2 regions of the Paenibacillus borealis genome follow, and region 2 is predicted to be linked to the other one. Evidence: predicted binding sites of a transcription regulator. Region 2 holds the regulator's gene; the other holds the start of a gene.

Region 1 (16,320 bases), 890 kb from region 2:
CTGCGCAAGGAAGGATCACCCTATCCCGCAGCAATCATTTTGACATATGGGTGTCAGGAAGTGCTACGTTTCAGTTGAATAGAAGCAATTATATTCTAAAAAAGCACTGTCCCCCTAAAGGAACAGTGCCCTCTATTATTCCAGGTTAAGCCTGAGGTTTCTTCTTGCGCTTCCTGCGGCCCGCGCCCTCCGGATTGCCGCTCTTATCGCCAGCGCCTGCCGGTGCCGGATTAGTGGTCTCCACGTTGCCTGGAGTCACAGAGGTGCCGATGAAGACGCCGCCTTTCTTCTTCTTGCGGCGGCTCTTGCCCTCCGGCGCTGCGCCGTTGCCTTCACTGCCGAAGCTGCCGCCGAGGTCCTCGCGGCTGCGGAACCGTGTGCTCGCGTCTACGCCGCGCAGCTCACCGCCCGCCTGCTCGGCTCCGCCCCCGCTTGGCGCGCCGTAGCCGCCCTTGCCGGAGCCGAAGCCGAAGGCAATGCCGCGTCCCGCGGCACTGCCTCCGCCGTCTCCGCCGCGGCCTCTGCCGCGCTCACGCTCGCGCGGAGCACCCGAACCGCCGGCTTCGCCCCGGCGGTCCGCCTTCGCAGCGCCGCCCGCTGTGGAGGCGGCGGCAAGTGCACGCCGCGCTGCCGCTTCCGGCCCGCGCCCGCGCTTACGGCCGCCGCCTGCTGCGCCGCCGTCTTCAGCCGGCGCTGCGCCTGCCGGCAGCTCTTCACCGGCGCCCGCTCCGCCGCTCTTGCCTGCGCCGCCAAAGACGCTGCCTCTGGCCGCTGCATGGCCAGCCTTGCCTTTACCTGCGGCACTGAAGCCACCCGCACCGGCTGCAGCCCCGCCGTTTTTGCCCTTCCCAGCGCCGCCTTTACCCGCACCAATTGCTGCGCTGCCAGGCTTACCCTTACCTCCACGGCCCTTGCCACCGCCGCCAGCCTTACCCGCAAACGGCTTGCTGAAGCCTCCGGCTGCCGGACGGCCGCCTTTGCCGCCGCGTCCACCGTAGTTCCGGTGATCGCCTGCCGCGCGCGGCTTCATATCGACCAGTTCGAAGTCGATCGTATGATCGTCCATATTGACCTTGGCCACCCGGATCTTCACTTCGTCCCCGATACGGAACACCTTAGAGGTACGCTCACCGATGAGGGCCATATGGGCTTCATCGAAATGGTAATAGTCATCGCTCAACGCGCTGAGGCGGATCAGGCCTTCAACGGTGTTGTCCAGCTCGATGAACATCCCGAAGCTGGTCACGCTGCTGATCATCGCGTCGAATTCTTCGCCTACCTTATCCTGCATGAACTCCGCTTTCTTCAGCTGCTCAACGTCACGCTCAGCCTCTACCGCTACACGCTCGCGCTCTGACGACTGCTGGGCAATATCCGGCATCCGGGAAGCAAGATACTCATGGCGCTTCTCTGTCAGAGCTCCGCCATTCTCAAGCACCTCGCGCATTACGCGGTGGATGGCAAGGTCGGGATAACGGCGGATCGGCGAGGTGAAGTGGGAGTAGAACTCTGCCGCCAGACCGAAGTGGCCTGTGCTCTCGGCATCGTATTTCGCCTGCTTCATGGAGCGCAGCATCATCGTGCTGATCACCGTCTGCTCCTTGGTGCCTTGAATCTGCTCCAGCAGATCCTGCAGTGCACGCGGATGAACGGAATTTCCCCGTCCTTTGACGTGGTAGCCGAAGTTACCTGCGAAGGCCATGAAATTCTGCAGCTTCTCCGGGTCCGGGTCTTCATGAATCCGGTATAGGAAAGGAACCTTCAGCCAGTGGAAGTGCTCCGCTACTGTCTCATTAGCCGCGAGCATGAATTCCTCGATAATCTGCTCCGCCACTGAACGCTCACGCTTCACAATATCGATAGCTTTACCGGACTCATCTACGATGATCTTGCTCTCTTCAAAATCGAAGTCAACCGCTCCGCGCCGCATCCGGGCATCGCGCAGCTTCATCGCGATTTCCTTCATCAGGCGGAAATCAGCGATTAGAGGGGCGTAGCGCTCCAACAGTTCAGGATCTTCATCCTCAACAATTTTACGCACATCGGAGTAAGTCATTCTCTCCTTGGTACGGATTACACTCGTGAACACATCATGCTTCACAACCTTCATGTGCTCGTCAAATTCCATCTCACAGGACATCGTCAAGCGGTCTACCTGAGGATTCAAGCTGCAAATCCCATTCGACAGCCGGTGCGGCAGCATGGGGATGACCCGGTCAACCAGATACACGCTGCAGCCGCGGTCATAAGCTTCTTTATCCAGCTCGGAGCCTTCACGCACATAATAGCCTACGTCAGCAATATGAACGCCCAGCTTGTAATGGCCATTCTCCAGACGTTCAACGTTCACGGCATCATCCAGGTCCTTGGCATCCGCGCCGTCAATGGTCACAATATTCAGTCCTCGCAGATCGCGGCGGCCCTGCTGAATAATCTCTTCATCGGTAATAGAATCTGGCGCCTGCTCCGCTTCCGTCATCACCTCAGCCGGGAAAGCCTCCGGCAGCTGATGCTTGCGGATAACCGACAGAATATCCACGCCCGGGTCATCCTTATGACCGAGGATCTCGATGATTTCTCCTTCAGCCGCAGCACGGCCCTCCGGATAGTTCACAATGCGGACAACGACCTTTTCCCCATCAACCGCTCCCTTGAAGGACTGCTTGGGAATGAAGATATCCCGGTTAATCCGCTTATCATCAGGCAGCACGAAGCCATACGTCTCCAGGCTCTGGAATACGCCAACCGTCTGCGACACGCCTCTGATCAGAATCCGCTCGACTTCGCCTTCCATACGCCCGCCGGACGGGCTCTTCGAGGTAATCCGGATCAGTACGATGTCACCATTCATGGCGCCCTTCAGATCATTGGCATGGATGTACACATCCGGATGATCACGGTCATCGGGTATCAGAAAAGCAAAACCCTTCGCATGGGCCTGCAGCCGTCCGCGCAGCAGGTCCATCCGTTCCGGCACGCCGTAACGGCTATTCCGGGTTAGAATGATCCGGCCGTCCTTCTCCAGATCAATCAGCAAGGTTTCGAAGGCTTTGAACGTTTCGCTATCCTCTATTGCGAAATGGCTCACCAGTTCTTCATAAGTTAGTGGTTTATAAGCGGTCTCCCGCATGAAATCAAGTAGAATTTCTTGTGTTATCATCTTCGTCACCTCGGCCCTCCGCAGCATTCACATGCCGCTGGCATATATGTATGTCTTGTCCTAATGCATCTTTAATAAATCCAAGTAAATTTTACCTTTATATACTTCATACCCTAGTATACACGAAATCAATCCCGGGCATCCCTGTTATGATGTTCCCAGTGTTAAAACTGCATACAAAAAAGCCCCCGCCTATTCCATTCAGAACAGAGCGAAGGCTTACTGTAGGCAAACTAATCAATAACAATGGCCACAACGATTGACATGATGAAGAATCCTGCAGCCAATCCAACTGTTACACGCTGCAACACAAGCTCCATACCGCGTGCCTTTGTTTTACCGAAGAGATGCTCAGCACCGCCGGAGATGGCACCGGAAAGACCCGCGCTTTTCCCTTTTTGCAGAAGAACGACCGCAATCAGACCTACGGCAAAAATCAGAAGCACCACTTTCAAAAAGATATCCATTCACTTCCACCTCCTACGTCCAAGCATCACTATCTATGCTAAATTAGACCTCACGATTTCATAAACAGTATTTTTATTGTATCATAGCCATAGATTGAATACAACCATACAAACCTCATTCTACTAATCTGCCTATTAAATTCCTCAGGTTTGTCGCCTATAGGAGACAAGTACAAGCAGCAGCAGGCAACCTCGCTCGATTACAGAACGCGGCCAAAAGAAAAAGCCTGCCGAAGTCCGGCAGGCCTTTTAAATATAGGGTCAAAAGAAATTATCTTTTGAGGTTGTAGAAGGATTTCAGGCCGTTGTATTGAGCCAATTCGCCCAGTTCATCTTCGATGCGAAGCAACTGGTTGTATTTAGCAACGCGGTCTGTACGGGAAGGAGCACCCGTTTTGATCTGGCCAGCGTTAGTCGCTACAGCGATGTCAGCGATTGTGCTGTCTTCGGATTCACCGGAACGGTGGGAGATAACTGCTGTGTAACCAGCGCGTTTAGCCATTTCGATAGCATCGAAGGTTTCAGTCAGTGTACCAATCTGGTTAACCTTAACCAGGATGGAGTTACCGATACCTTTTTCGATACCTGTTGCCAGACGCTCAGTGTTAGTTACGAACAAGTCGTCACCAACCAATTGGACTTTGTCGCCCAATTTTTCAGTAAGCAATTTCCAGCCATCCCAGTCATCTTCAGACATACCGTCTTCGATGGTGATGATTGGATATTTCTCAACCCAAGAAGCAAGAAGGTCAACATACTCAGCGGAAGTGTAGGATTTGCCTTCACCAGCAAGTGTGTATTTACCGTCTTTGTAGAACTCAGTGGAAGCAACGTCCATACCGAGGAATACGTCAACGCCTGGTTTGTAACCGGCTTTTTCGATAGCTTCGATGATTGTAGTGATTGCTTCTTCATTCGAACCAAGGTTTGGTGCGAAACCGCCTTCGTCACCTACAGCTGTGTTCAGGCCTTTGGATTGCAGTACGGATTTCAGGTTGTGGAAGATTTCTGCACCTGTACGCAGAGCTTCTTTGAAGCTTGGAGCGCCTACAGGAAGAACCATGAACTCTTGAACGTCGATGTTGTTGTCGGCATGCTCACCACCGTTGATGATGTTCATCATTGGTACTGGAAGAGTTTTAGCGTTGAATCCGCCCAGGTATACGTACAAAGGAATATCCAGAGCTGCTGCAGCTGCACGAGCTACGGCCATGGAAACTGCCAGGATTGCGTTAGCGCCCAGCTTGCCTTTGTTAGGAGTTCCGTCCAAAGTGATCATCAATTTGTCGATGCCCACTTGGTCAAGAGCGTCCATACCGATTACTTCTGGAGCGATAATTTCATTTACGTTCTCAACAGCTTTCAGAACGCCTTTACCCATGTAACGGGATTTGTCGCCGTCACGAAGCTCTACAGCTTCATGAGCACCAGTGGAAGCGCCGGAAGGAACGATAGCGCGGCCTTTTGCACCGGATTCAAGATAAACGTCAACCTCTACAGTAGGGTTACCGCGGGAGTCAAGGACTTCGCGAGCATACACATCAGAAATAATAGTCATGTAAGTTTAATCTCCTTTTAACTTTGGTTTTAGTGTAACAATGTAACTTAGGGTATTACCTATTTGCGGCTGGCAATCATGGATTGTCCGGTCATTTCCGCAGGCTGCGGAAGTCCCATCAGATCTAAGATTGTCGGCGCCACGTCTGCAAGAATACCGGATTCACGCAGTACTACATCTTCAGTTGTAACAATGAAAGGAACAGGGTTGGTGGTATGGGCTGTGAACGGACGGCCGTTCTCATCGAATACCATATCCGCATTGCCGTGATCGGCAATGATGATTGCAACGCCGCCTTTGGCAACTACTGCATCCACAACTTTACCTACGCATTCGTCCGTTACTTCAACTGCCTTGATGGTAGGCTCCAGCATGCCGGAGTGTCCAACCATATCAGGGTTAGCAAAGTTCAGGATAATGGCATCTTGTCTGTCTGCTTCGATCTCCGCTACGCAGGCCGCCGCCACTTCGTATGCGCTCATCTCAGGCTGCAGATCATAGGTTGCCACTTTCGGTGAGTTGATCAGGATACGGGTTTCGCCAGGAAGCTCCTCATCGCGTCCGCCGCTGAAGAAGAAAGTAACATGCGGATACTTCTCAGTTTCCGCGATACGCAACTGCTTCTTGTTCTGCTGAACCAGCACTTCACCGAGCGTGTTGTCCAGGTTCTTCGGAGAGTAAGCCACGAAGCCTTGAACAGTCTCGCTGAAGGTAGTCAAACATACGAAGTGCAGACCTTCCGGGAATTTAGGACCACGGTCGAAACCGCGGAAGTCAGAGTTTGTGAATACTTGCGACAGCTGAATGGCACGGTCAGGACGGAAGTTAAGGAAAATGACAGAATCGCCGCTTTCCACTGTCGCAACCGGGTTGCCCAGGCTATCTACAATCACACTTGGCTCTACAAATTCATCATACACAGAATTCTGGTAAGATCCAGTGATCGCCTGAAGTGCATCGGTATATTTAGGGCCTTCGCCATATACCATTGCACGATAAGCTTTCTCTACACGTTCCCAGCGTTTGTCACGGTCCATGGCATAATAACGTCCGGATACCGTAGCAATCGTGCCTACGCCAACTTCTTCGATCTTGGCTACCAGGTCCTGAATGAACTTCTGTCCACTGTCGGGTGGTACGTCGCGGCCATCCATGAAGGCATGAATATAAACTTCATGCAAGTCTTCTTTTTTGGCCAGATCGAGCATGGCGAACAAGTGGTTGATGTGACTGTGCACGCCACCATCGGATACAAGTGCATAGAGGTGAAGCTTTTTGCCGGTTGTTTTGGCGCTTCTCACCGCAGCAACCAGCGTTTCGTTCTCAAAGAATTCCCCGTCACGGATAGACTTATCGATGCGGGTCAGATCCTGGTATACGATCCGGCCTGCGCCGATGTTAAGGTGCCCTACTTCAGAGTTACCCATTTGTCCTTCCGGCAGACCTACAGCTTCGCCGCAAGCGGTAAGCGTAGTATTCGGATATTGTTTCAGGTAACGATCGTAGTTCGGTTTGTTGGCTTGGGCAACCGCATTGCCTTCATCCGTGTTACGCAAACCGAAACCGTCCATGATGATTAGAGCTACAGGTCTTGGTGCTGACATTCTTACTTCGCCCCCTCAACGAGTGAAACGAAGGAAGCAGGCTGCAGGCTGGCACCGCCGACTAGAGCGCCGTCGATGTCGCTTTGACTCATGTACTCCGTTACATTCTCAGGCTTCACGCTGCCGCCGTATTGGATACGGACAGCTTCAGCAGTTGCTTCATCATACAAGCCTTTTACAAGGGTACGGATGTAAGCAATAACTTCGTTAGCATCCTGGGAAGTAGAGGATTTACCTGTGCCGATAGCCCAGATAGGCTCATAGGCGATAACTACGCTTGCTGCCTGTTCAGCGCTAAGGCCGGCAAATGCCGCTTCAGTCTGAACTTTGCACACGTCCTTTGTCTGGTCAGCTTCGCGCTCTTCGAGCTTTTCGCCTACGCAGACAATTGGAGTAATGCCGTGGCGGAATGCCGCATGCATTTTTTTGTTAACGATTTCGTCCGTTTCACCGAAGTATGCACGGCGTTCGGAGTGGCCGATAATAACATACTCCACACCAAGATCCTTCAGCATTACACCGCTGATTTCACCTGTGTAGGCGCCGTTATCTTCGAAGTGCAGGTTCTGTGCACCAATTTTGATGCTGGTGCCTTGTACAGCTGCAACAAGTGCAGGCAGGTTAGTGAATGGTGCGCAGATTACAGTCTCTACGCCTTCCACTTCCGCCTGGCCTTTGATTTCAGCGATGAAGCCTTCGGCTTCCGGAACGGTTTTGAACATTTTCCAGTTACCGGCAATGATAGGTGTTCTACTCATAGTAATGGATTGCCTCCTTCTACCTTCTACGTCTTACTTGTCGTTCAGTGCTTCTACACCCGGAAGTGCCTTACCTTCCATGAACTCGAGTGATGCGCCGCCGCCAGTGGAGATATGATCCATTTGGTCTGCGAGGTGGAATTTCTCAGCAGCTGCTGCGGAATCACCGCCACCGATAACAGTGTAACCTTCGGTAGTTGCGCAAGCCTGGGCTACGGCAATTGTACCTTCAGCAAAGATATCAATTTCGAATACGCCCATAGGTCCGTTCCAAACAACCAGCTTGGAGTTTTTGATGATATCGGCGTAAATTTCACGGGTTTTAGGACCGATGTCCAGACCTTCCCAGCCAGCAGGAATATCAGTTACATCTACAATTTTGGTATTGGCATCTGCACCGAACTTGTCAGCGACTACAACGTCAACCGGAAGCACGAAGTTTTTGCCCAGCTTTTTGGCTTTCTCGATGAATCCAAGAGCCGCATCGATTTTGTCGTTGTCCACCAAAGAATTTCCGATTTCGTAACCTTGAGCTTTGGTGAAGGTGTAAGAAAGGCCGCCGCCAATCAATACATTGTCAGCCAGAGTCAGCAGGTTGTCGATCACGTCAATTTTGTCTTTAACTTTAGATCCGCCGATGATCGCAGTGAAAGGACGTTCAGGATTGGATAGAGCCTTACCCAGAACGGACAATTCCTTCTCCATCAGAAGGCCGGATACTGCAGGCAGGAAATGAGCGATACCTTCTGTCGAAGCATGGGCACGGTGAGCCGCACCGAATGCGTCATTGACGAACAGGTCAGCCAGTTCAGCGAACTGCTTAGCCAGTTCAGGATCGTTCTTTTCTTCACCTTTATAGAAACGGACATTCTCAAGCACAAGCACGTCGCCTTCGTTCAGTTCAGCGATTTGTGCTTTTACCGCTTCGCCAATTGCTTCATCAGCTTTGGCTACCGGCTTGCCGAGCAATTCGGACAGGCGTACAGCTGCGGAAGTCAACCGCATGGAATCGACGAATTCACCTTTGGGACGGCCCATGTGGCTGGCCAGAATGACCTTTGCACCGTTCTCAATCAGGTATTTAATTGTTGGAAGGGTTTCGCGGATACGGGTATCATCAGTGATCTTACCGTCTTCCACTGGCACGTTGAAATCTACACGCACGAATACGCGTTTGCCTTTTACTTCTACATCACGGACACTTTTTTTGTTCATGATTAACATTTCCTCCACACCCAAAATTGGTTCGTTCACGAATCCATTTAGAAAGAGCGGAAACAGACTTTCATTGTTTCCGCTCTATTGTACTGCTTATATAAAATCGGTCTTATTGAGCAAGTTTAGCGAACTTCTCCAAAGTACGAACGAGTTGTGCAGTGTAGGACATTTCATTGTCATACCAAGCAACAGTTTTAACCAGTTGTTTGTCGCCAACAGTCAGGACTTTAGTTTGTGTAGCATCGAACAGGGAACCGAAAGTCATACCCTTGATGTCGGAAGATACGATTTCATCTTCAGTGTAGCCGTAAGTTTCTGGATCGGAAGCTTCTTTCATGGCTGCGTTGATTTCTTCAACAGTTACGCTCTTATCCAGAACAGTAACCAGCTCAGTCAGGGAACCAGTAGCTACAGGCACACGTTGTGCTGCGCCGTCAAGTTTACCTTTAAGTTCCGGAATTACCAGGCCGATTGCTTTAGCAGCACCGGTAGTGTTAGGGATGATGTTCTCAGCAGCAGCGCGGGCACGTCTGAAGTCGCCTTTAGCGTGTGGAGCATCAAGAGTGTTCTGGTCGCCAGTGTAAGCGTGGATAGTAGTCATCAGGCCTTCAATGATACCGAACTTGTCGTTCAGGACTTTGGCCATTGGAGCCAGACAGTTAGTTGTGCAAGATGCGCCGGAGATAACTGTTTCAGTGCCATCAAGGATGTCATCGTTTACGTTGTAAACAACAGTTTTCATGTCGCCTGTAGCTGGAGCGGAAATAACTACTTTCTTAGCTCCGCCTTTAAGGTGCTTCTCAGCGGCTTCTTTAGTTGTGAAGAAACCTGTGCATTCCAGAACGATATCAACGCCAAGCTCTCCCCAAGGAAGTTCTTCAGGGTTGCGGTTTGCCAGAACCTTAACATCTTTACCGTTAACTTTGAAGAAGCCGTCATGCACTTCAACATCGCCTTGGAATTTACCTTGAGTTGTATCATATTTAAGCAAATGAGCAAGCATCTTAGCGTCAGTCAAGTCGTTGATTGCTACCACTTCGATACCTTCTACATTTTGAATACGGCGGAATGCAAGGCGTCCAATACGTCCAAAACCGTTAATACCAACTTTTACACTCATTGAATAGTTCCTCCTAGATTTCGTTTTATTTATTCAAGACAGGCCGTGAGGCTCGTCAAGACAACAATGTTAAGTATAATGCATAATCAGTCCGCGCGCGCCCCATAAAATGGGATCTATAGAACTTGCTGCAACTGTTTGTCGATTTCTCTGCCGATTTCGACAGCAGCCGCCTCGTCTGTTACGAGAATATCCTCTTGCCCGAACCGCAGCATCGCATGAATGGCCTTCGCCTTGCGTTTGCCTCCGGCAATACCGATGACGATTTCTGTACGGATAATGTCTTCCAGACGCAGCCCCATGGTTAACATGGTATGCACCACTTCGCCATTCTCGTTGAAATAATAACCGAACGATTCGGCTACTGCACCCTCGCCCTGAATCTCTGAGATTGTACCGGAGTCCAGCTTACGGCGGTGGGTCATTTCAATGGCATCACCAATTCCATGCACAATAATACGCGATCTGCGGATAATCTGTACAATCTCTCCAATATTGGAGTCCAGCGCAAGCGACTGATAGGCATCGCCGCTGAGCAGATCAGGCACATGGAGCAGACGGTAATTGGCACCAATCCGTTTGGCCATAGTCGAAGCAATGGTGTTGGCCTGAATTTCCATACTCTCTCCCAGTCCCCCGCGCGCCGGAACGACCCAGGCGTTCTTATAGGAAAGGGATAGCGGCGGGGTCAACTGATCGGCCATTTCGGCCAGGGTCGATCCGCCTGTGACGGCAATCGTGTCATCACTGCGCAGTACACTGAGCAGTGCCTTCGAACCTGCACGCCCCAGTTCACGCTTGGTGAACAGCGAGGTCTCGCAGTCGCCAGGTACAACAATTACTTTACTGAGACCGTACGTTGTACGAATTTTCTCTTCCAGATCATCCAGGCCGAAGAGGCTCTTGGCGATCGGCTCCAGCAGGTCAAGCAGTCTGCGCCCGGCATCGCTAATGCGCATGCCGACGCTCTCGATCTCAATGAGCCCTTGCGATTTCAGAAGATCCGTCTCGGCGCGCAGCACCCGCTCGGTCATATCAAGCGAGGCGGCAAGCGTTCTGCGCCCAATAATATCGGACAGCATGATCTGATGTAGAATCGTATACCGTCTCTTAAGGGTTTCCATGAGATCAGGCAGAAGCTGCTTTTGGATTTCCAATAAATTACGCATGCTTTCACTCCTGCAACTTCGTCTTTCTCTTTTCCCTCGTTCATGGTCTCAAAATGTCCCGGGTTAACTTTTTAAGTCCCACCCATATTCTACCCAAAACTGACGCAGAGTGCAAGTGTTCCGAGACTATAATTCTCAGACCGGTTTCATCTTATACATCTTCCGGTCTGTGAGAAGTGACCACGCCCTTAAGCGCATGCCTGAAAACCTCCATTCACCTGACTATCAGGTGGGAAGCTCTCATCTGCCCGGGAGCCGGAAAAACTATTTTTTGCACGACTGGTTTTACACGTTGCTTTTATACGATATGTGTATTATAATAATTTCTGTTGCGCCCGTGGTCCAATGGATATGACGTAGGCCTCCGAAGCCTGAGATCCAAGTTCGATTCTTGGCGGGCGCGCCATCATTTACAATTTAACCAAATAAATATATTCGACCCGCAGAATGGAAATTTCCTTTTTGCGGGTCTTTTTCATGCTACATAGATTAGACGCATAGTTTAATGCAGGAATGGCCCCCGACTTCATCTTGTTTATTTCCAAATTACCACAAACGCAGGAAATTTAAGTCCATGCTCCTAGCCGTCCAGCAGGGAGGTTGAGCAAACTCGGCCGGTCCCAAAATCTTTTTTCACTGCAGGTTTGACTTTCTTTGACTTTTTGTTTGAATTTGTTTATCATGTGGTTAATACGGTAACAGTAAAAATGAACACATTCGAAGCACCAATTTCAAGGAGGTTTTCCACGTGAGTTATATTCCTATGGTAGTAGAACAGAGCAACCGCGGTGAGCGCGCTTATGACATCTATTCCCGCCTGCTGAAGGACCGCATCATTTTCCTTGGAACGGAGGTTAATGACGTGGTGGCCAATTCCATCATCGCACAAATGCTGTTCCTGGCTGCCGAGGATCCGGATAAGGATATTCACCTGTATGTGAACAGCCCTGGCGGTTCCATTACAGCGGGTATGGCTATATTTGATACAATGCAGTACATTAAACCGGATGTGTCCACCATCTGTGTAGGGATGGCCGCTTCCATGGGAGCCTTCCTGCTTAACGCCGGCGCCAAGGGCAAGCGCTTTGCCTTGCCGAACAGCGAAATTATGATTCACCAGCCGCTCGGCGGTGCACAGGGTCAGGCTTCGGATATCGAAATCCGCGCCCGCCGCATCATCAAGCTGCGTGAGAAGCTGAACCGCATTCTGTCCGAACGTACCGGTCAGCCGATCGAGAAGATCGAGAAGGATACAGACCGCGACTACTTCATGAGTGCTGCCGATGCAGCTGAATATGGCATTGTCGATAAAGTCATTGAGAAGACATTGCCGACAGGCGTTTAAATTCTATACTTTACCACCAAATAAAGAGGCTGCCACGGACCTACAGGTCTGCGGCAGCCTCTTTATTTGGCGTATATGCTGATGATTCACCTCAAACTTCCATATCCCAGGGCATCCAGCTTACCGGCGATTACCCGGTAGCCCCTGCCGTTCGGATGGATATGATCCAGGAACAGCAGCCCCCGCTCATTGCCGGCAAATTCATGATAAATGGAAGCAAATCCTACGGCATAACTGCTGTAGCCTGCCGCATAGCGGTTGAACTGCCTTACCCATTCTGTAGCCTCATCCACCTGCGGATACGGATTATAGAGACCTACAATCCGGATAATATAGGGACTGCGCGTACCCGTCTTCAGCTGTGACAGAGTACTCATAATATCGCTGAAATTCCGTTTGCAGTCCCGGAGCGCTTTTTGCAGATATCCATTCAGCTCACCCGGCCTTCCCGCTGCGGCTTTGGCGGCCTTAATCAGATCATTGCCGCCGATAGAGACGGTGATGATCTCCGCATCCTTAACCGCAGAACGAAAACCGCCATCTGTCTTAAGGCGCTGCTCCAGCCCCGCTGTTGTCAGACCGTTCACTCCCAGATTCGCTGAAGCAACCGGAGTCTGCAGCCGCCCTTCCGCCATCCGGCGGTAGACGGGAACAAATCCGTTCCCGGGCAGCGCCCCGAATCCGGTCGTTAATGAATCTCCAATGGCCGTATACTGATAGACCATATCCTTCCCTCCCCGCTATAAGCTGCCTGCTTTCTTTAGCTTATGACTGCCCGGGGGATGTGGTAACGGCAAGGCGGCCTTAATAGGCACGCAAATGAAATCATGCCCTTACGTCTCCCGGAGGAAACACAAGGGCATGATAGATGGAACTGCCGGAACTGTGAGCCTAATAGGTTATTTCAATGCTGTGAACGGACTGCTTCCGTCCGGCAGCAGCTCCTTGAAGCTGAAGATTACCTCCGGGAAGCCTGTAGCGTATGCAGTATACTCATATTGCTGGAAGAAGAGCACGACCTTGCCCTCTTTCAGATAGAAGTATTTCTCTGTATTCAGGCCTGTGAATCCTCCCAGATAACCTCCGTTTGCCTTGATTTCAGTAGATACCTTGGCATTCAGCTGTTTCTTGTAGTTAGGATTAGCCTTGAACAAATCCCCCAGCAGCAGGCGTTTGCCGTCCTTAAGTGAGAAGGTAAAGGCATTGCGGATAGTCGATCCATGTGCACCGCCGGTGTACCCGTATTGATTCGTGATCAGACTGAGCACGCCGTCCTGATTATAAGTGACCACATAACCGCCTTCGAATTCATACGGACGGTCGTCCTCGGATTTAAGGGAGATTTGATCTTCGGCGTAAGCCGCGTATTTCTGAATCGTCTGTTTGATTGTATCATTGATTGCCTTCTCAGCCTCGCTACTTGCAAGACCGCTGACCTGTGGATAATCCAGCTTGATTGGTGCATCTTTATGGTCCTTAACATAGCTCTCAGTCTTTATAGTTACCGCATTTTGCGTTCTCTTCATCACATTGAGCCGTCCCGTAGCGGCACTCCAGTCACCCTTGTAGCCTAAGTAATCGCTGAGCAGGTCAAACGAAACATAGAAGCGGTTATCCATATTCTTCACTTCATATTCGCCGATAAAATAATTGTTCACTTTAATCGTAGTATAGTATTCAGTAACCGTCAGTTTAGTTTTTGTAGTACCTGTACCGATGGTATACGTCTTCTCTGCTTTATCATAAGATAGCGGCATCCCCAGCGCATCGCGCATAAACGTTACCGGAATCCATACCTTTCCGTCCTGGAAAAGCCCCTTCTGCGCTGCAATCTTGCCGTTTACCTTCAGTACTACCGGGGAGGATGCAGCCTTCACCTGAGCAGCTGCTGGAGCTGCCTGAGTTATACCTGCTGGTATTGCGGCTCCACCGAGCAGCATTCCCGCTGCAATCATTCCTGCGCCCCATTTGCGGGCGTATTTCTTCAAAGTATCATTCATTTTCATTGTTGTTCTTCCCCTTCCGCTGGTACGATGATAGTTACGTGATGTGTTCCCTCAGCTTCACTCTTCCTATTATAGTGATAAGAAGATCGGCGGATGTTACAATGCGCTTTACAGTTTCTTAAGGATTTAAGAGTCATTCTATCAACCTTATTACATTTATTTAAACAATTTGAGAGATTTCAACGAAACTTTCTCCTAAAAAAGGCGCCCGCCCTGCCATAAACAGCAGAGCAAGCGCCTCTTCGCGGTCACTTTATTTCAATTCATAGGTTACGCTCAGCTGAGTGGTTACTTTAACTTCTCCGGGTTCAACGGAACTTCCGGCAGCTGAATCTGCTGAAGTATTAGCCATTTTAGCAGATTCCATATAGATAACCGGGTTATTCCCGTCATCGCTCTGAATGACCGTCACCACCTGGCCGAGTCCGCGTTTCGCCGCTTTAGCAATCGCTGCCGCTTTTACATCTGCATTCAGCATTGCTTTTTCGATAACCTGTGCTTCAAAGGCTGATGGATCTTCGATCGCAAAGCTTGCATTACCGATATTATTCGCGCCTGCCGTAGATGCGGCATCCAGTAATTGTCCGACCTTAGTCAGATCACGGTAGGAAATCTTCAGGGTATGCTGGGCATTATAGCCTTTAACCTGCTGGCCTTCCTTCTCGTTATAGACGTAATTAGGCTGTACATAGAACTGGGTGCTCTGAATATCCTTGTCCGCAATTCCCCAGGTTGTTTTGAATAATGCAGTCAGCTTCGCAATCTTGGCTGCGGTACCCTTCTGCGCCTCTTGCGCAGTATCGGCCGTGGTAGTTACCCCGATGGAGAGATAAACGATATCCGGTTTGATTGCAAGTTCGCCTTTACCGACTACGTTCACAATATTCTTCTGCACCTCGTCGGCAGCGTAAGCCTTTTCAGGACCTTTTAGCACTCCGCTCAGCCCCATTCCTCCTATAATCAAGCTTCCTGCCAGCAGCACTGCTCCGATTGATTTGCCAAATTTAATCATGCTTGCCATCCCCTTTCGTTTCTTTAAGTGTTGGTACCCTCTAGACGGACCTGCTTGGCAAAAGTTGCATATCCTATGTACGTTATTTAAATAATTTATTTGGTCTCTATCCAGAAACGCCGGATGACATTTCCGTCCTCCTCGATATATTCGCTATCCTCTATTCCGCCATTCTTGCGGATTGTCCGTTCCGATGCTGTATTGACGGCGTCGCAGACCACGAGCGCCTTCTCTATGCCCAGTTCACCAGCTTTCAGGAGAGCCTGCTTCAGAAGTTCACTGGCATATCCCTGTCTGCGCTCCGAAGGGACCACGCCATAGCCGATATGCCCGCCTGTACGGATTAAAGTTTCCGTCAGCCGGTGTCTGATGTTCACGGCACCCACCACCCGGTCACCCGTTGTCACCAGCCAGAAGGTTGAACTGCTCACCCATCCGTCTTTGATATTCACTCCATCCGCATACTCTCGCAGAGATTGAATCATCCCGGCAAAGTCAGCAGGATCGATTTCGACCACCCAGGGAACGATCGGCTCTCCGCTGGCCTTCCACTCTTCATAAAATGCCATATATGGCTCTCTGAGCGTTTCTGTAGGCTCCACTAAAGTTACCTTACTGCCTTGGAACTGCATCTGCATATCTCCCCTTATACATAAATAATATGAAAAAAAAGCCCCTAAGGGCTTTCGGTAAGACGTTGTACCATTTATTGATTCTCGAGTTCTTCCTTACTTACAAGACTTGTCAAAGCGGTTACAGCTTGTTCCGCATCTGCGCCATCTGCGCTGATATAAATCTCCGTACCGGAACTGATCGCAAGGCTCATAATGCCCATGATACTTTTGGCGTTAACTTTTTTATCGTCTTTTTCCACGAAAATCTCCGACGAAAACTTATTAGCTT
Region 2 (16,320 bases):
CGTGTGTACATGGGCTGAGCTTCAGATGAAGCTGCGGGTCGTGGCCGCCCGATAGGAGCAGGGCTGTCCCCTGCAGGCACCGTTTCAGCTGTGATTGAGCGCTTATTGGGTTCCTTCAGCCATTTAACCCGGGTAATGGAATGGTAGATAATCACCGGGAGTCCTACCCAGGTCAGCAGATCATGCACAAACAGTGCTGCATTTGCCGCTCTCGGCCCGGCAAGTCTGAATTGCCAGAGGACAACCCCGGAGATCAGCCAGCCGGTCAGAAGAGTGAGCACGAAGATGACATTAGCTTTTTGCCCGCTCTTACCTTTCAATCGCTTCCAATGCTTCGCAGCCAGCAGCAAATAATAAACTACGGGAATCAGCAGCGCCAGTCCAAACACAATATGGCCCCATTTCAGCCACACTCTGCCTTCCCCCAGTATCTCCCTCCAGAAGCCGCCCACCAGCATCAGGCCGCTAAGCGCCAGGAACAAGACCAGCCAGGCATTCCACATGTGAATGGATACCAGCTTTTTACCGTACCCTTTGCGGATTTTCGTAAGTATATTCTTCAATTGCCTACCTCCTTCGGAGCTTCCAGCCTGACAATAGATAATTCAAGTTTAAACTAATTGTACCGCAAAAAAAACCTGTTGAATAATGTTCCCCATCCAGGATGGACAGAGTGGTTGCCTTTCCTGAACTTTATCTTATAGACTAATGGAAAGAGCTCTGGAAAGGATCAAGTACCCGTGAACCAAGAAACGATTCTGCTGGTGGATGATGAAGTGGAGATTGTAGAACTGCTGGATATCTATCTTAGTAATGAGGGATACCGGCTGCTTAAGGCTTTTGACGGAATGGAGGCACTGGAATGCCTGGCCAAAGAGAAGGTGGATCTCATTATACTCGATGTGATGATGCCCCGCATGGACGGGATTGCCGCCTGCATGAAGATCCGTGAGGAACGGAACATGCCGATTATTATGCTCTCCGCTAAGAATGCCGATATGGACAAAATCCTTGGACTCAGCATCGGTGCTGACGATTATGTAGGCAAGCCGTTTAATCCGCTGGAGCTTGTGGCGCGGGTCAAATCGCAGCTGCGCCGTTACCATAAATTGAATCGGGACGCTCCTGCCAGAACGAATGAGCATGAACTGGTCTTTGAAGATTTGCTGATAGATACGCTTAGGCATGAGGTGAGCGTGGACAACCGCAAGGTAAAGCTGACGCCCCGCGAGTTTTCTATCCTGGAGCTGCTGGCGCGGCATCAGGGACAGGTGCTCAGTATGGAGCAGATTTACCTGAAGGTGTGGAATGAGCCTTTTCTGGATGGCGGCAACACCGTGATGGTGCATGTCCGCAATATCCGTGACAAAATCGAGCTCGACGCTAAGCAGCCCCGTTATGTGCAGACCGTGTGGGGCATTGGCTACAAGCTGGATCATCCGTCCTGAAAGCTGAGGTGAACCGTAGTGAATACCAAATATATCAGTACCATCCGCTGGAAGTTTATCTGGGCCTTTGTGCTGAGTATTATGTCGGGGGCAGTGCTGCTTTTGGGTGGCTATCGGCTGGTCAATTCCTTGATTTATCTGAATCCGGCGCCGCCCTCGGCGCTGTACTCCCTCATTCTGAAATGGATCATCAACCATATCGGCTCAGCGCCGCTGATGACTGCTGTCGGAATTGCCAGCTTCCTGATCTTCTTCTTCATCTATACGCGTAAAATCGTCTCCTATCTCGAAGAGATCACCAGCGGTATCCAGCAGATCACGAAGCTTGACGAATCGCACCGGATCGAGGTTCGCACGGCGGACGAGCTGGGGGTGCTTGCGGAGAACATCAACATTATGTCTGAGCGGCTGCAGCGTTCGCTGCTGGAAGAACGCAAGGCCGTTGAGTCCAAAAACGAGCTGATTACCGGCGTATCGCATGATCTTCGCACACCGCTGACATCGGTGCTTGGCTTCTTGGAGTATATTGAGCAGGACCGCTGCCGGGAAGAGACGGAGATACGCTACTACGTAGGGATTGCCTATCAGAAAACATTAGTGCTGCGCAAGCTGATTGACGACCTGTTTGAATACACGCGGGTTAACAGCAGCAGACTGCCGCTTGTGCTGGAACGGCTCGATCTCAAGGCCTTTATGCGCCAGCTTGCGGAGGAATCCGTTCCGGCTCTGGCCCGTGCAGGCATGACTTATGAATTGTACGATGATACCGAATCGCTGTGGATTGAAGCGGCTCCTTATGAACTGGTGCGCGCTTACGAGAATCTGATTGCCAATGCGATCCGGTACGGCAAGGACGGGAAGCGGCTGGAGATTGGGCTGAGCCGTGAAGGAGACGCTGCGCTCGTGCGGATCAGTAATTTCGGCGAGATGATCGCTGAAGGGGATCTCCCGCATATTTTTGAACGGTTCTACCGGGCGGAGCGCTCCAGATCGCAGATTACCGGGGGATCGGGCTTGGGGCTGGCGATTGCCAAGGGGATTGTGGAACGGCATCATGGGGAGATCACGGCCCGCAGCACCAGGTCCCGGACGGATTTTATTACACGGTTTCCGGTGTCTTCTTAACAATCTTCAGCGTTTCTTAAGAAGTGGCAACGGTAATTCTTAAGATTTAGCCGATATCCTTGTGCTATGGGGATGAAACCCCGGAAGGCAGGAGGAACTGGCTGATGTCAAAAATACACACGATACGCTCACTTTATCTCTACATTTTCTGCGGCAGCGCCTTGCTAAGTGCAGGGCTGCTACTTGCTATGCGGGGGCTGTTTGCTATGCTCTACTCCCGGTATACGCCTGAATCGGCGGCGCTGTTTGTCCGTTTCACGCATTGGATAATGAATCATATCGGCGCAAGACCGGCGGCTGTCATGATGTTCACCGCTGTATGTGCAGGGCTGTTCCTGCTCCGTTCGCAAAAAGCAGCCAACGATACCACGGTGCTGCTGCGCGCCGCAGAACAGCTGGCGGCCCGCGGCTCCTGTGAGCTTGCGGACCTTGAGGTGCAATCCGGCGGGGAATTCGGCCGGCTGGCCGCCAGTCTGCGCCGGATTCAGCAGGCCGGGTTGCGGCCGGCGGCGGCCTCCGCACCACAGATACAAATGCCGGCGCCGGACGCACAGGAGTCCATGGCGCTTATTCTGCGGACACGGACGCTGATCCGCATGCTGGGACAGGCAGAAGCGGAGTCAGAGGAGGCGGGCTGCAGCATCCCTGGTGCGGTTCTGCAGCAGCTGGAGATTGCCAGGCGCGAGGCACAGGGACTGGAGAAGACTCTGGAGAGATGGATACGGCAGGTATGAGAACAGGACGGAAGCAACTCCTGCGTATTTGCTATGCCGGTTTTGATCTGGCGGTCATCCTATCCATGCTGATGCTGGCAGGACTTATTTATATTATTCAGTATGGGGGGCTGATGCTGGACCGTTATCCGGAGAAAATGATTTTACCGGAATCGAGCGTCATTATTGCCTCAGACGGAACTGTGTTGCGGAGAATACCACTGCCTGAAACAGGCTATCGGACCAATGCCGGACTTGGAGAAATGCCGCAGCTGCTCATAGACACTTTTATTGCTGTCGAAGACCGCCGCTTTTACAGCCATGAGGGTCTGGACTACCAGGGAATAGCCCGCGCATTGGTGAACAATACGGTACGGATGGGGGTATCCGAAGGCGGAAGCAGCATCACCCAGCAGTTAGCACGGGGATTGTATCTGAACCGGGGGCAGAATCTGCTGCGCAAGCTGAATGAGGCCTCGATCGCGCTGGCACTGGAGAAGCGGCTATCGAAGGATGAGATTCTGCAGCTGTATCTCAACCAGATTTATATGGGGCAAGGGCAATATGGGGTGAAGTCTGCAGCGGAGCGTTATTTTGGCATATCTGATCTGAAGCAGTTGGGAATTGGGCAGATCGCGACACTGGCAGCTATTCCCAAAGGCCCGTCCATTTACAATCCGGCAGACAACCTTGAACGGTCTGCAAGCAGACGGAATCTTGTCCTGCGGATTATGCAGCAGCACAAGCTGATTACAACGGATCAGATGACGGCGGCAATGAATAGCACCTATCAGCCTCCGGTTAAGGCTAAGACTGAGATTGTCGGGGCGTCCTATATGGATGCGGCACTTCAGGAAGCGATGCAGCAGACAGGGTTATCCCAAAAGGAGCTGCGCACAGGCGGGTATACTCTCGTAACGGGAATGAATATCGGGGCGCAGCGGGCGATGGAACATGTATTCTCTCAGGAGGATGCATTCCCGCCGAATGGAAAAGACCAGAGAGCCGAAGCAGCCATGGTCATCATCGACCAGCGGACCGGTGAAGTGGCCGCGCTGTTAGGCGGGCGAAACCCGAGTACAGGCGATCTGAACAGGGCTATAATCCCTTCCCGGCAGCCAGGCTCCGCGCTCAAGCCCATTATAGATTATGGGCCGGCGCTGGAGAGCGGCAAATATACGCCGGACAGTCTCCTGCCTGATGTCAAAACCGCCTATGGCAGCTACAGACCCGCCAATCTGAACGGAGTATATCGCGGACAGGTGAGCATGAGGGTAGCCCTGCAGCAGTCCATCAATGCCCCTGCGGTCTGGCTGCTGCAGCAGGTGGGGGTCAGTTATGCCCGCGGCTTTGCCGCCAGGCTGGGGGTGAATCTCGCGGCAGAGGACAATCATCTTGCTATTGCCCTTGGAGGTCTGCACAGCGGCGTCTCCCCGCTCACGATGGCCCAGGCTTACACCGTCTTTGCGAACGGAGGCATTCTTAACAAGGCATATCTGGTGCGCAGCATCAGGGATGCGCAGGACAGGGTAGTGTACTCGCATGTCTCTGCGCCGCAGCAGGTCATTTCGGCGCGCACCGCAGCGGATATGACCGGGATGCTCCGTCAGGCGGTGAGTGAAGGAACGGGTAGACGTGCGCGTATGGACGTGACGGTGGCCGGCAAGACAGGAACCACCCAGCTGGATATGCCGGGAGTCCCCGGCAAGGCCAACCGCGATTTATGGTTCGTCGGTTATACCCCGAGATGGACAGCGGCGGTATGGATGGGCTTTGACCGCTCCGGCCCTGACAACTATATGACTGCCGGAAGCGGGCTGGCGGCTGCTTTATTCTCCAGGATTCTCTCAAAGCTTTGAATAGATTTGCTTATTCCGCCGCCCATTCTTCAAGCTTCTTGTCACCGGGCAGCAGCAGCGCAAGCAGACCAAGCAGCGGAAGGAATCCGCATGCTACGAACACCGTTGCAATTCCGGTCGTATCGATCAGATGTCCGATCACGACAGAGCCGATGCCGCCAAGGCCGAAGGCAAGTCCGGTAATCAGGCCTGAGACCGTCCCGATATTGCCCGGATACAGCATCTGTGCGTAGATAACGGTTACGGAGAAGCTTGACAGCAGCACAAAGCCGGAAATAATCAGCAGCACAGCCGCCCAGAACTGATTCACAAAAGGCAGAGCCAGCGCAAATGGAACCGTGCCGATCATCGAGACCAGTATGAGATTGCGGCGGCCGAAACGATCGGCAAGCGGACCGCCGAAGAATGTTCCTACAGCACCGGCTGCGAGGTACATGAAAATATAGATCTGAGCATCATCAAGTGTCATTCCGTATTTGTCCATTAAGTAGAAGGCATAATAGCCGCCGATGGAGGCACCGTACCAGGATCGTACGAACACAATGAAGACCAGAATGACTGTTGTAATTAGAATACGTTTGCTCCGGGCAGGATCAATAGAGCGGGACACCGACTTTTTGCGGAAGGTGTATCCGGCATCGAGCATTTCCCGGTACCAGCGGGCCACATAAGCCTGAATGGCGATCCCGGCAGCGGCGATTACTGTGAAGCCGAGTGCTCCCATCTGCCCGAAGGGGATGAATACCCATTTCATTAGAAGCGGTCCTAAGGATTGACCCGCATTGCCGCCCACCTGGAAAATAGACTGGGACAGCCCCTTCCGTTGACCGGCAGCCATATGGGCTACACGCATACCTTCCGGATGAAAGGCGGCTGAACCAAAGCCTACAAGCATTACGGAGAGGATGACCAGTACATAGTTCCCGGCAAAGGCTAGTAAGAAGACGCCAGCAAAGGTACAGCACATCCCCAGCGGGAGCAGGATAGGGCGCGGTTTGCGGTCAGCGGCAAAGCCGATAATAGGCTGAATCACCGAGGAGGTGAGATTCAGTGCGAACGCAATCCAGCCAATCTGGGCATAAGAGAGCAGCATGTTATCCTTCAGTACAGGAAACATTGCCGGAATAAGCGCCTGGATGGAATCATTGAACAGATGAACAAAACTGACTGCGAGTAAAATACGGTAAATGGTTGCCTGCTGCAGATTGCGCGGTTCCTCTATAACGGTGGCAGGAGCAGCGGGTATTGACTTGTTGGACATTAGAACTCCTTTCAGAGACGGGAATTAGCAAGAGCATCTATAAGATGAAGATAAATCCTATTGTAGCCACAAGCGATGTATTATGGGAATCAATTTGTGCGCTATAGAGCGTATTTATGCGTTCCTGGTTGTATTTATAAAAAAGGCTTGCAAACATCCGGATGGCATGATATATTATCTCTTGTGCTTATGAGACATCGACGCTGAAACAAGCGGCGAAGGAAAAATAAGTTGACAAGAAATACGCAAACATGATATGATCTAATTCCTGTGCAAGATACATAATGTTGAAACGCCGGGAGCAAGTTCTTTGAAAACTGAACAAATGGAACGCGTTAATTTTTACAAGATTCATTTAATGAATCGTCAGTTTCAAAATGAGCAATCGCTCTTTCTAAATACAATTTGGAGAGTTTGATCCTGGCTCAGGACGAACGCTGGCGGCGTGCCTAATACATGCAAGTCGAGCGGAGTTTGAATGGAAGCTTGCTTCCATTCATGCTTAGCGGCGGACGGGTGAGTAACACGTAGGCAACCTGCCCTCAAGACTGGGATAACTACCGGAAACGGTAGCTAATACCGGATAATTTCTTTCCTCTCCTGAAGAGAGAATGAAAGGCGGAGCAATCTGTCGCTTGGGGATGGGCCTGCGGCGCATTAGCTAGTTGGTGGGGTAACGGCTCACCAAGGCGACGATGCGTAGCCGACCTGAGAGGGTGAACGGCCACACTGGGACTGAGACACGGCCCAGACTCCTACGGGAGGCAGCAGTAGGGAATCTTCCGCAATGGGCGAAAGCCTGACGGAGCAACGCCGCGTGAGTGATGAAGGTTTTCGGATCGTAAAGCTCTGTTGCCAGGGAAGAACGTCCGGTAGAGTAACTGCTACCGGAGTGACGGTACCTGAGAAGAAAGCCCCGGCTAACTACGTGCCAGCAGCCGCGGTAATACGTAGGGGGCAAGCGTTGTCCGGAATTATTGGGCGTAAAGCGCGCGCAGGCGGTCATTTAAGTCTGGTGTTTAAACCTTGGGCTCAACCTGAGGTCGCACTGGAAACTGGGTGACTTGAGTACAGAAGAGGAAAGTGGAATTCCACGTGTAGCGGTGAAATGCGTAGATATGTGGAGGAACACCAGTGGCGAAGGCGACTTTCTGGGCTGTAACTGACGCTGAGGCGCGAAAGCGTGGGGAGCAAACAGGATTAGATACCCTGGTAGTCCACGCCGTAAACGATGAGTGCTAGGTGTTAGGGGTTTCGATACCCTTGGTGCCGAAGTTAACACAGTAAGCACTCCGCCTGGGGAGTACGGTCGCAAGACTGAAACTCAAAGGAATTGACGGGGACCCGCACAAGCAGTGGAGTATGTGGTTTAATTCGAAGCAACGCGAAGAACCTTACCAGGTCTTGACATCCCGATGAAAGCATTAGAGATAGTGCCCCTCTTCGGAGCATCGGAGACAGGTGGTGCATGGTTGTCGTCAGCTCGTGTCGTGAGATGTTGGGTTAAGTCCCGCAACGAGCGCAACCCTTGACTTTAGTTGCCAGCAGGTAAGGCTGGGCACTCTAGAGTGACTGCCGGTGACAAACCGGAGGAAGGTGGGGATGACGTCAAATCATCATGCCCCTTATGACCTGGGCTACACACGTACTACAATGGCCGGTACAACGGGAAGCGAAACCGCGAGGTGGAGCCAATCCCAGCAAAGCCGGTCTCAGTTCGGATTGCAGGCTGCAACTCGCCTGCATGAAGTCGGAATTGCTAGTAATCGCGGATCAGCATGCCGCGGTGAATACGTTCCCGGGTCTTGTACACACCGCCCGTCACACCACGAGAGTTTACAACACCCGAAGTCGGTGGGGTAACCCGCAAGGGAGCCAGCCGCCGAAGGTGGGGTAGATGATTGGGGTGAAGTCGTAACAAGGTAGCCGTATCGGAAGGTGCGGCTGGATCACCTCCTTTCTATGGAGAATCGTCACCTGCAACGGTGACATTCAAATCGGAAGCTTAGCTTCCAAGATACTTAACGCGTATCCATTTGTTCGGTTTTGATGGAATTTGCGGGGCCATAGCTCAGCTGGGAGAGCGCCTGCCTTGCAAGCAGGAGGTCAGCGGTTCGATCCCGCTTGGCTCCACCAACAAACTTCATCAATTGTTATACAACTTTGATCCTTGAAAACTGGATACCGAAACGAATTTGCGTTTTAGAACATCTTTTAGCTGAAACTTGTGAAAGCAAGTTGAAATAGTTATTAGTCATGCTGAGCGATGGTTTTGGTTTATGAGGGACTTTTGGCTTTAAACAGAATAGCGGACGGATTCATCCGGAAGCGCTGTTTAAAACAAGATGAGCGAATGAGCCAATACCGGAGCGATTGGTTAAGCTAATAAGAGCACACGGAGGATGCCTAGGCGCCAGGAGCCGACGAAGGACGTGGCGAACAACGAAACTGCCTCGGGGAGCTGTAAGCAAGCTTTGATCCGGGGGTGTCCGAATGGGGAAACCCAGCTGTGGTAATTCGCAGTTACTCATTTCTGAATACATAGGAAATGTAGAGGCAGACCAGGGGAACTGAAACATCTAAGTACCCTGAGGAAGAGAAAACAATAGTGATTCCGTCAGTAGCGGCGAGCGAACGCGGAACAGCCTAAACCAAGGGGCTTGCCTCTTGGGGTTGTGGGACGTCTCACATGGAGTTACAAAGGAATATGGTAGGTGAAGAGGTCTGGAAAGGCCCGCGATAGAGGTAAAAGCCCTGTAGCCTAAACTGTGTTCTCTCCGAGACGGATCCCGAGTAGTGCGGGGCACGTGAAACCCCGTATGAATCCAGCAGGACCATCTGCTAAGGCTAAATACTACCTGGCGACCGATAGTGAAACAGTACCGTGAGGGAAAGGTGAAAAGCACCCCGGAAGGGGAGTGAAATAGAACCTGAAACCGTGTGCTTACAAAAAGTCAGAGCCCTCTTTATGGGTGATGGCGTGCCTTTTGTAGAATGAACCGGCGAGTTACGTTTAACATGCAAGGTTAAGGTGAGAAGCCGGAGCCGCAGCGAAAGCGAGTCTGAATAGGGCGACTGAGTATGTGGACGTAGACCCGAAACCGTGTGATCTACCCCTGTCCAGGGTGAAGGTGCGGTAACACGCACTGGAGGCCCGAACCCACGCATGTTGAAAAATGCGGGGATGAGGTGGGGGTAGCGGAGAAATTCCAATCGAACTCGGAGATAGCTGGTTCTCCCCGAAATAGCTTTAGGGCTAGCCTCGGTGAATGGAGTGGTGGAGGTAGAGCACTGATTGGGTGCGGGGCCCGCAAGGGTTACCAAGCTCAGTCAAACTCCGAATGCCATTAACTTCTTGCCGGGAGTCAGACAGTGAGTGCTAAGATCCATTGTCAAAAGGGAAACAGCCCAGACCATCAGCTAAGGTCCCCAAGTGTGTGTTAAGTGGGAAAGGATGTGGAGTTGCACAGACAACCAGGATGTTGGCTTAGAAGCAGCCACCATTGAAAGAGTGCGTAATAGCTCACTGGTCGAGTGACTCTGCGCCGAAAATGTAACGGGGCTAAACACACCACCGAAGCTATGGCTAGATGCTTTGCATCTGGGGTAGGGGAGCGTTGTATGTGGGTTGAAGGTGTACCGTAAGGAGCGCTGGACAGCATACAAGTGAGAATGCCGGTATGAGTAACGAAAAGATCAGTGAGAATCTGATCCGCCGAAAGCCCAAGGTTTCCTGAGGAAGGCTCGTCCGCTCAGGGTAAGTCGGGACCTAAGGCGAGGCCGAAAGGCGTAGTCGAAGGACAACAGTTTGAAATTACTGTACCACCGTAATCCGCTATGAGCGATGGGGTGACGCAGGAGGGTAGTGACGCGGACTGATGGATGTCCGTCTAAGCAGTGAGGCTGGTGTGTAGGCAAATCCGCACACCGTAAGGCTGGGCTGTGATGGGGAGCGAAAATTGTAGTAGCGAAGGTCATGATCTCACACTGCCAAGAAAAGCCTCTAGCCAGGAGAAGGTGCCCGTACCGCAAACCGACACAGGTAGGCGAGAAGAGAATTCTAAGGCGCGCGGAAGAACTCTCGTTAAGGAACTCGGCAAAATGACCTCGTAACTTCGGGAGAAGAGGTGCCTCGGTAGGGTGAATAGCCCGAGGGGGCCGCAGTGAAAAGGCCCAAGCGACTGTTTAGCAAAAACACAGGTCTGTGCGAAGCCGCAAGGCGAAGTATACGGGCTGACGCCTGCCCGGTGCTGGAAGGTTAAGGGGAGTGGTTAGGGGCAACCCGAAGCTGTGAACCGAAGCCCCAGTAAACGGCGGCCGTAACTATAACGGTCCTAAGGTAGCGAAATTCCTTGTCAGGTAAATTCTGACCCGCACGAATGGCGTAACGACTTGGGCGCTGTCTCAACGAGAGATCCGGTGAAATTTTAATACCTGTGAAGATGCAGGTTACCCGCGACAAGACGGAAAGACCCCATGGAGCTTTACTGCAGCTTGATATTGAATTTGGGTACGATCTGTACAGGATAGGTGGGAGCCGTTGAGGCAGGAGCGCAAGCTTCTGCGGAGGCGCCGTTGGGATACCACCCTGATCGTATCTAGGTTCTAACCTGGTACCCTAAGCGGGTACGGGGACCGTGTCAGGCGGGCAGTTTGACTGGGGCGGTCGCCTCCTAAAGAGTAACGGAGGCGTTCAAAGGTTCCCTCAGAATGGTTGGAAATCATTCGCAGAGTGCAAAGGCATAAGGGAGCTTGACTGCGAGACCTACAAGTCGAGCAGGGACGAAAGTCGGACTTAGTGATCCGGTGGTACCGCATGGAAGGGCCATCGCTCAACGGATAAAAGCTACCCTGGGGATAACAGGCTTATCTCCCCCAAGAGTCCACATCGACGGGGAGGTTTGGCACCTCGATGTCGGCTCATCGCATCCTGGGGCTGAAGTAGGTCCCAAGGGTTGGGCTGTTCGCCCATTAAAGCGGTACGCGAGCTGGGTTCAGAACGTCGTGAGACAGTTCGGTCCCTATCTGTCGTGGGCGCAGGAAATTTGAGAGGAGCTGTCCTTAGTACGAGAGGACCGGGATGGACGTACCGCTGGTGCATCAGTTGTTCCGCCAGGAGCATGGCTGAGTAGCTACGTACGGACGGGATAAGCGCTGAAAGCATCTAAGCGTGAAGCCCCCCTCAAGATGAGATTTCCCAACTAGTAAGACCCCTTGAAGACGACGAGGTAGATAGGTTGGAGGTGGAAGTGCAGCAATGCATGGAGCTGACCAATACTAATCGGTCGAGGGCTTATCCAACAATTCTAACACGCAGATTCGTTTCGGATTCAGTTTTCAGGCGATCAAGCCTGGCAGGATGTTAAACCTAGGGTTTGATATTTTCTGCAGCGATTTCGAGAAGCGGAAGCTTCGAAAAATCATGTTTGGTGGCGATAGCGGAGGGGTTCCACGCGTACCCATCCCGAACACGACCGTTAAGCCCTCCAGCGCCGATGGTACTTGGACCGAAGGGTCCTGGGAGAGTAGGACGCCGCCAAGCACATGAAGCCATTGTTGAGTAATCGACAGTGGCTTTTTTGGTTTGTGCGGGACTGTGGAAAAGCTGTGGATAGATTTCAGTAAGTGCAGAAAACTTACGCACATGTGGATACAATTTCAGGAAGAGTTCTATCCCCGGTTTGTGTGGACTTAAGGCATATTTATGTGGACGAGTCAAGAGAAAACCCTAGTAATCCACTGTTTTTGTGGATAAAAAGTGAATTTTGTGGATAGTTAAAGGTGAATCGTGGATAACTAATTATTACCGGGAAGAAACTCTTTCCGGCTTTTTGTGCTAAAGCTGTGGATAACTTTTTTCTTAAGCGTGTTTTCCTGCCTCATTAGCTTCTGGACAATTTGCTTGTTATACTCAATTTGAGCAACAATTGTACTCTATCTCTATAAATTCATTAACGGGGTGAGCAGCATGGAAATAAGGCAATTGCATGCAGAGGACTTTGAAAAAGGCTTAAGCTTGTCCGAATATGCTTTTCAGTACAAGGTGTCCGGGGAAGACAGGGAGCGTGCCAGGGAGAAATTCAAACCGGAGCGAATATGGGGACTATTCGAAGGTGAAGTATTGGGCGCCGAGCTGACGCTGCTTCCGCTTCAGACCTACATACAAGGCAAACCCGTTTCTATGGGCGGTATTGCAGGTGTTGCCACTTGGCCGGAGAACCGGCGGCAGGGATATGTGGCCAAGCTGCTGACCCATACGCTGCAGACGATGAATGAGGCAGGCCAAACGCTGTCTTTTCTGCATCCGTTTCTGATCCCTTTTTACCGTAAATTTGGCTGGGAGATCTATTGTGAGTATAAGAAATACAACATACCTGTGGGTAAATTCCCGAAGAAGGCTGAAATACAGGGTTCTGTAAAGCGCGGTGCAGCTAATATTGAAGTATTGCAGCAGCTGTATATTTCATTTGCAGTCCGTTATAACGGATCTCTGCAGCGTACGGAGGAATGGTGGAAGGAAAGAGTACTTGATGAAGATACACATCAATGTGTATTTTATTCGCAGCAGGGTGAACCGGAAGGGTATGTGCTGTATAAAATAGTGAACAAAGAACTGGTCATTGATGAATTTGTCTATCTGAATGAGGAAGCCCGCCAAGGGCTGTGGACATTTCTGGCCAATCATGACTCGATGATCACAGGAGCTTCATTGAAGCTGGTGCCTTCTGATGACATCCTGCCGTATTTGCTTCCCGATCCGCGGATTACACAGGAGAATTATCCTTACTTCATGGCACGTATTGTCAATGCTAAGGCCTTCGTGGAGAATTTGTCATTCCATGTGCTGAGCGGTGTCCAGGAACGATTGCTGTATATTGAAGATGAGCATGCACCCTGGAACAAGGGCCTGTGGCGGTGGGAAGCGGCTGAGCACGGGAAGGTATCTCTAATTCAGATCCCGGGTGACAAGACAAATGCTGAGCTTGTATGCAGTATTGGCACACTTACCGCCATGCTTATGGGATACAAACGTCCGGTTGAAATGTCACGGTATGGTCAGTTATCCGGAACGCATGAAGCTGTAGATTGGCTGGAGAAGCTGATCCCGGAGGCAGAAACGGCTTTATTCGATTTTTTCTGACAAAAAGCTGGCTCTTCCGCTGGCCTCGGAAGCAGGGGAGCCTAATATACATATCCGATTGTAATGGGATCAGTGAAGCTATTCGGAATACAATGTTGCTAAAAAGTAAAAAATAAGAGCAGCCACTTGGAATTCAGTGAGAATATGTTATAATATGAAAAAAGTCAAAGAAAGTCAAAGTCAACGCGGCCCGAAAACAGGCACTAAAGATATACCCGTTGAATTGTGGAAAGGCACAGGCTATACAGCCGATTCGCATTTCTGTCCCAGGGTTAAGTTCTTTAGAGCTATGTTTTGAACGGCAGACGTTGAAACAGCACAAGTTTAACCAAGGCTTACACACTGGAGGATGAGTGATGCGTAATATCTCCGATATTATTGAACAATATCTGAAGAATATTTTGCATGAAAGTCCCGAAGGTACGGTGGAAATTCAGCGCAATGATCTGGCGGACCAGTTCTCCTGTGTACCGTCCCAGATCAATTACGTCATCAGTACACGCTTTACTTTGGAAAAGGGCTATGTAGTGGAGAGCAAACGCGGCGGCGGCGGTTATATCCGGATTCAGCGCTTCGAGCTGCCTCAGAATGTGGCACTGTATGCACATCTGAACTCCACAATAGGGAACGATATTGATCAGAATTCCGCCGAAGGACTGATTTATCAGCTGGAGGAGGCCCGTTTTCTCTCCAAGCGTGAAGCGTGTCTTATGCGATCCGCTGTTTCCCGGGAATGCCTGACGGTTAATCTGCCGTACCGGGATGAGATTCGTGCCAAGTTAATGAAGGCCATGCTAATCTCTTTGTTAGGCAAATAATTGTCAAATTGTGAGGGAGGGACACCGCTCATGCTATGCCAGGAATGCGGGGTCAAACCGGCTACACTCCACTTCACGAAGATCGTGAATGGAGAGAAGACAGAATTTCATATTTGTGAAAGCTGTGCGCGGGAGAAGGGGGAACTCATCCCCGGTACTGCTGGAGGATTCTCCATTCACAGCTTGCTTTCCGGGTTACTTGATCTGGAGAGCGCAGGCAAGGGCAAGTCAGAGGCCGCACAGACTGTGCAGGGGCTGCATTGTGAGAACTGCGGCATGACCTATTCACAGTTCAGTAAGCTTGGACGCTTTGGTTGCAGCTCCTGCTACAAATATTTCGACAGTACGCTGGACCCGCTCTTCAGACGGGTACACGGAAGTACAGCCCATGTAGGCAAGCTTCCCAAACGCGCCGGTGCACAGATTATGTGCAAACGCCAGATTGATGAGCTGAAGCAGGAATTGCAGCAGAGTATTATGCAGGAGGAATTTGAGACCGCAGCTGAGCTGAGGGACAGAATCCGCAAACTTGAAAAAGAAATGCCACAAGAGTAAAGTCTTTGATATATAGGGGGGATTCGCCATGTCAAGTCTCCGGTTTACCGAACAAGCACTCAGTGACTGGATGCGCTGCGGCGGGAGCCATTCCGAGATAGTAATCAGCAGCCGTATGCGTATCGCCCGCAATCTGGAGCACCTGCCCTTCCCTCTACTAGCATCTGCTGAACAGTCGGAAGAGGTGCTGGAGCAGCTCGCTCCCGTATTTCAGGGAGAAGCCTCTGCGGATTTCGGCAACTTTCAGCTGCTGAGGCTGGATGAGCTCGATGAGCTGGACAAAAAAGTACTGGTTGAGAAGCATCTGATCAGTCCTAACCTGGCTGATGATTCCAAAGGCGGAGCAGTCATCCTTAATGAGGACGAGTCAGTCAGCATTATGATCAACGAGGAGGATCATCTCCGCATTCAATGTCTGTTTCCGGGCCTGCAGGTCAGAGAAGCCTGGGTAAGAGCAACAGCCATCGACGATATCTTTGAGGCTGCGGTGAATTACGCCTTTGATGACCGGCGGGGATACCTGACCAGTTGTCCCACTAATGTGGGAACGGGACTAAGAGCCTCGGTAATGGTTCATCTGCCGGCGCTGGTTATGACACATCAGATCAACCGGATTCTGTCCGCAGTCAATCAGGTCGGACTTACGGTTAGAGGAATTTATGGTGAAGGCAGCGAAGCAGTAGGGAATATCTTTCAGATCTCGAACCAGATTACGCTCGGGCAGACCGAAAGTGAGATTATTGAAAATCTTCACAGCGTAGTCACCCAGATTATAGAGCATGAGCGGAACGCGCGTGAACGTCTACTGGTCGATTCCGCATTGCGGATTACTGACCGCATCAAACGTTCGTACGGGATTCTGGCTTACGCGGCTGTGATGGAGCTTAAAGAATCTGCACAGCGGCTATCCGATCTGAGGCTGGGTGTGGATCTGGGGATTCTGGAAGGGCCTTCGATTTCAGTGCTTAATGAGCTGAATGTCAAGACTCAGCCGGGCTTTCTGCAAAAGCTGTTCGGCGACGAGCTTTCGTCCACCGAACGCGATATGTACCGGGCGAAGCTGCTCCGGGAAACACTGGGATCACAACATTAATTATAGATATATATTATCCGTGGAGGTGCAGGAGATATGATGTTTGGAAGATTTACGGAACGCGCACAAAAGGTGCTGGCGCTGGCGCAGGAAGAAGCCGTACGTTTGGGACACAACAACATTGGGACAGAACATATTCTGCTCGGACTGATTCGCGAGGGAGACGGTATTGCCGCCAAAGCGCTGATCGGACTGGGTCTGGGTCTTGAGAAAATTCAGGATGAAGTGGAAACACTGATTGGCAGAGGTCAGGAACAACCGACCAACATCGCTTATACTCCTCGTGCCAAAAAAGTTATCGAGCTGT

Evidence for each region. Region 2 encodes CtsR, which represses protease genes until heat stress. Its sites were predicted from a motif close to ATGGTCAATAAAGGTCAAACA; they were not measured.
Region 1: a site for CtsR is predicted at 11,696-11,716, ahead of clpP (ATP-dependent Clp endopeptidase proteolytic subunit ClpP). Genes of this name have one in related genera too.

Annotation. Positions count from the first base shown of each region.
Region 1 is NZ_CP009285.1:168,415-184,734, reverse strand. Features, by position in the region: gene rnr (ribonuclease R) at 146-3,160, opposite strand; gene secG (preprotein translocase subunit SecG) at 3,394-3,627, opposite strand; gene eno (phosphopyruvate hydratase) at 3,899-5,185, opposite strand; gene gpmI (2,3-bisphosphoglycerate-independent phosphoglycerate mutase) at 5,245-6,789, opposite strand; gene tpiA (triose-phosphate isomerase) at 6,792-7,547, opposite strand; gene PBOR_RS00885 (phosphoglycerate kinase) at 7,581-8,762, opposite strand; gene gap (type I glyceraldehyde-3-phosphate dehydrogenase) at 8,875-9,885, opposite strand; gene PBOR_RS00875 (sugar-binding transcriptional regulator) at 10,002-11,054, opposite strand; tRNA gene PBOR_RS00870 (tRNA-Arg) at 11,386-11,460, shown strand; gene clpP (ATP-dependent Clp endopeptidase proteolytic subunit ClpP) at 11,803-12,399, shown strand; gene PBOR_RS00860 (GDSL-type esterase/lipase family protein) at 12,486-13,124, opposite strand; gene PBOR_RS00855 (DUF3298 and DUF4163 domain-containing protein) at 13,299-14,405, opposite strand; gene PBOR_RS00850 (SIMPL domain-containing protein) at 14,659-15,417, opposite strand; gene PBOR_RS00845 (GNAT family N-acetyltransferase) at 15,513-16,049, opposite strand; gene PBOR_RS00840 (HPr family phosphocarrier protein) at 16,124-16,320, opposite strand, start outside.
Region 2 is NZ_CP009285.1:7,439,056-7,455,375, reverse strand. Features, by position in the region: gene PBOR_RS31770 (molybdopterin-dependent oxidoreductase) at 1-563, opposite strand, end outside; gene PBOR_RS31765 (response regulator transcription factor) at 741-1,448, shown strand; gene PBOR_RS31760 (sensor histidine kinase) at 1,467-2,573, shown strand; gene PBOR_RS31755 (hypothetical protein) at 2,678-3,307, shown strand; gene PBOR_RS31750 (transglycosylase domain-containing protein) at 3,304-5,145, shown strand; gene PBOR_RS31745 (MFS transporter) at 5,156-6,406, opposite strand; rRNA gene PBOR_RS31740 (16S ribosomal RNA) at 6,809-8,366, shown strand; tRNA gene PBOR_RS31735 (tRNA-Ala) at 8,467-8,542, shown strand; rRNA gene PBOR_RS31730 (23S ribosomal RNA) at 8,782-11,707, shown strand; rRNA gene rrf (5S ribosomal RNA) at 11,832-11,948, shown strand; gene PBOR_RS31720 (GNAT family N-acetyltransferase) at 12,375-13,547, shown strand; gene PBOR_RS31715 (CtsR family transcriptional regulator) at 13,904-14,365, shown strand; gene mcsA (protein-arginine kinase activator protein McsA) at 14,396-14,920, shown strand; gene mcsB (protein-arginine kinase McsB) at 14,949-16,013, shown strand; gene clpC (ATP-dependent protease ATP-binding subunit ClpC) at 16,050-16,320, shown strand, end outside.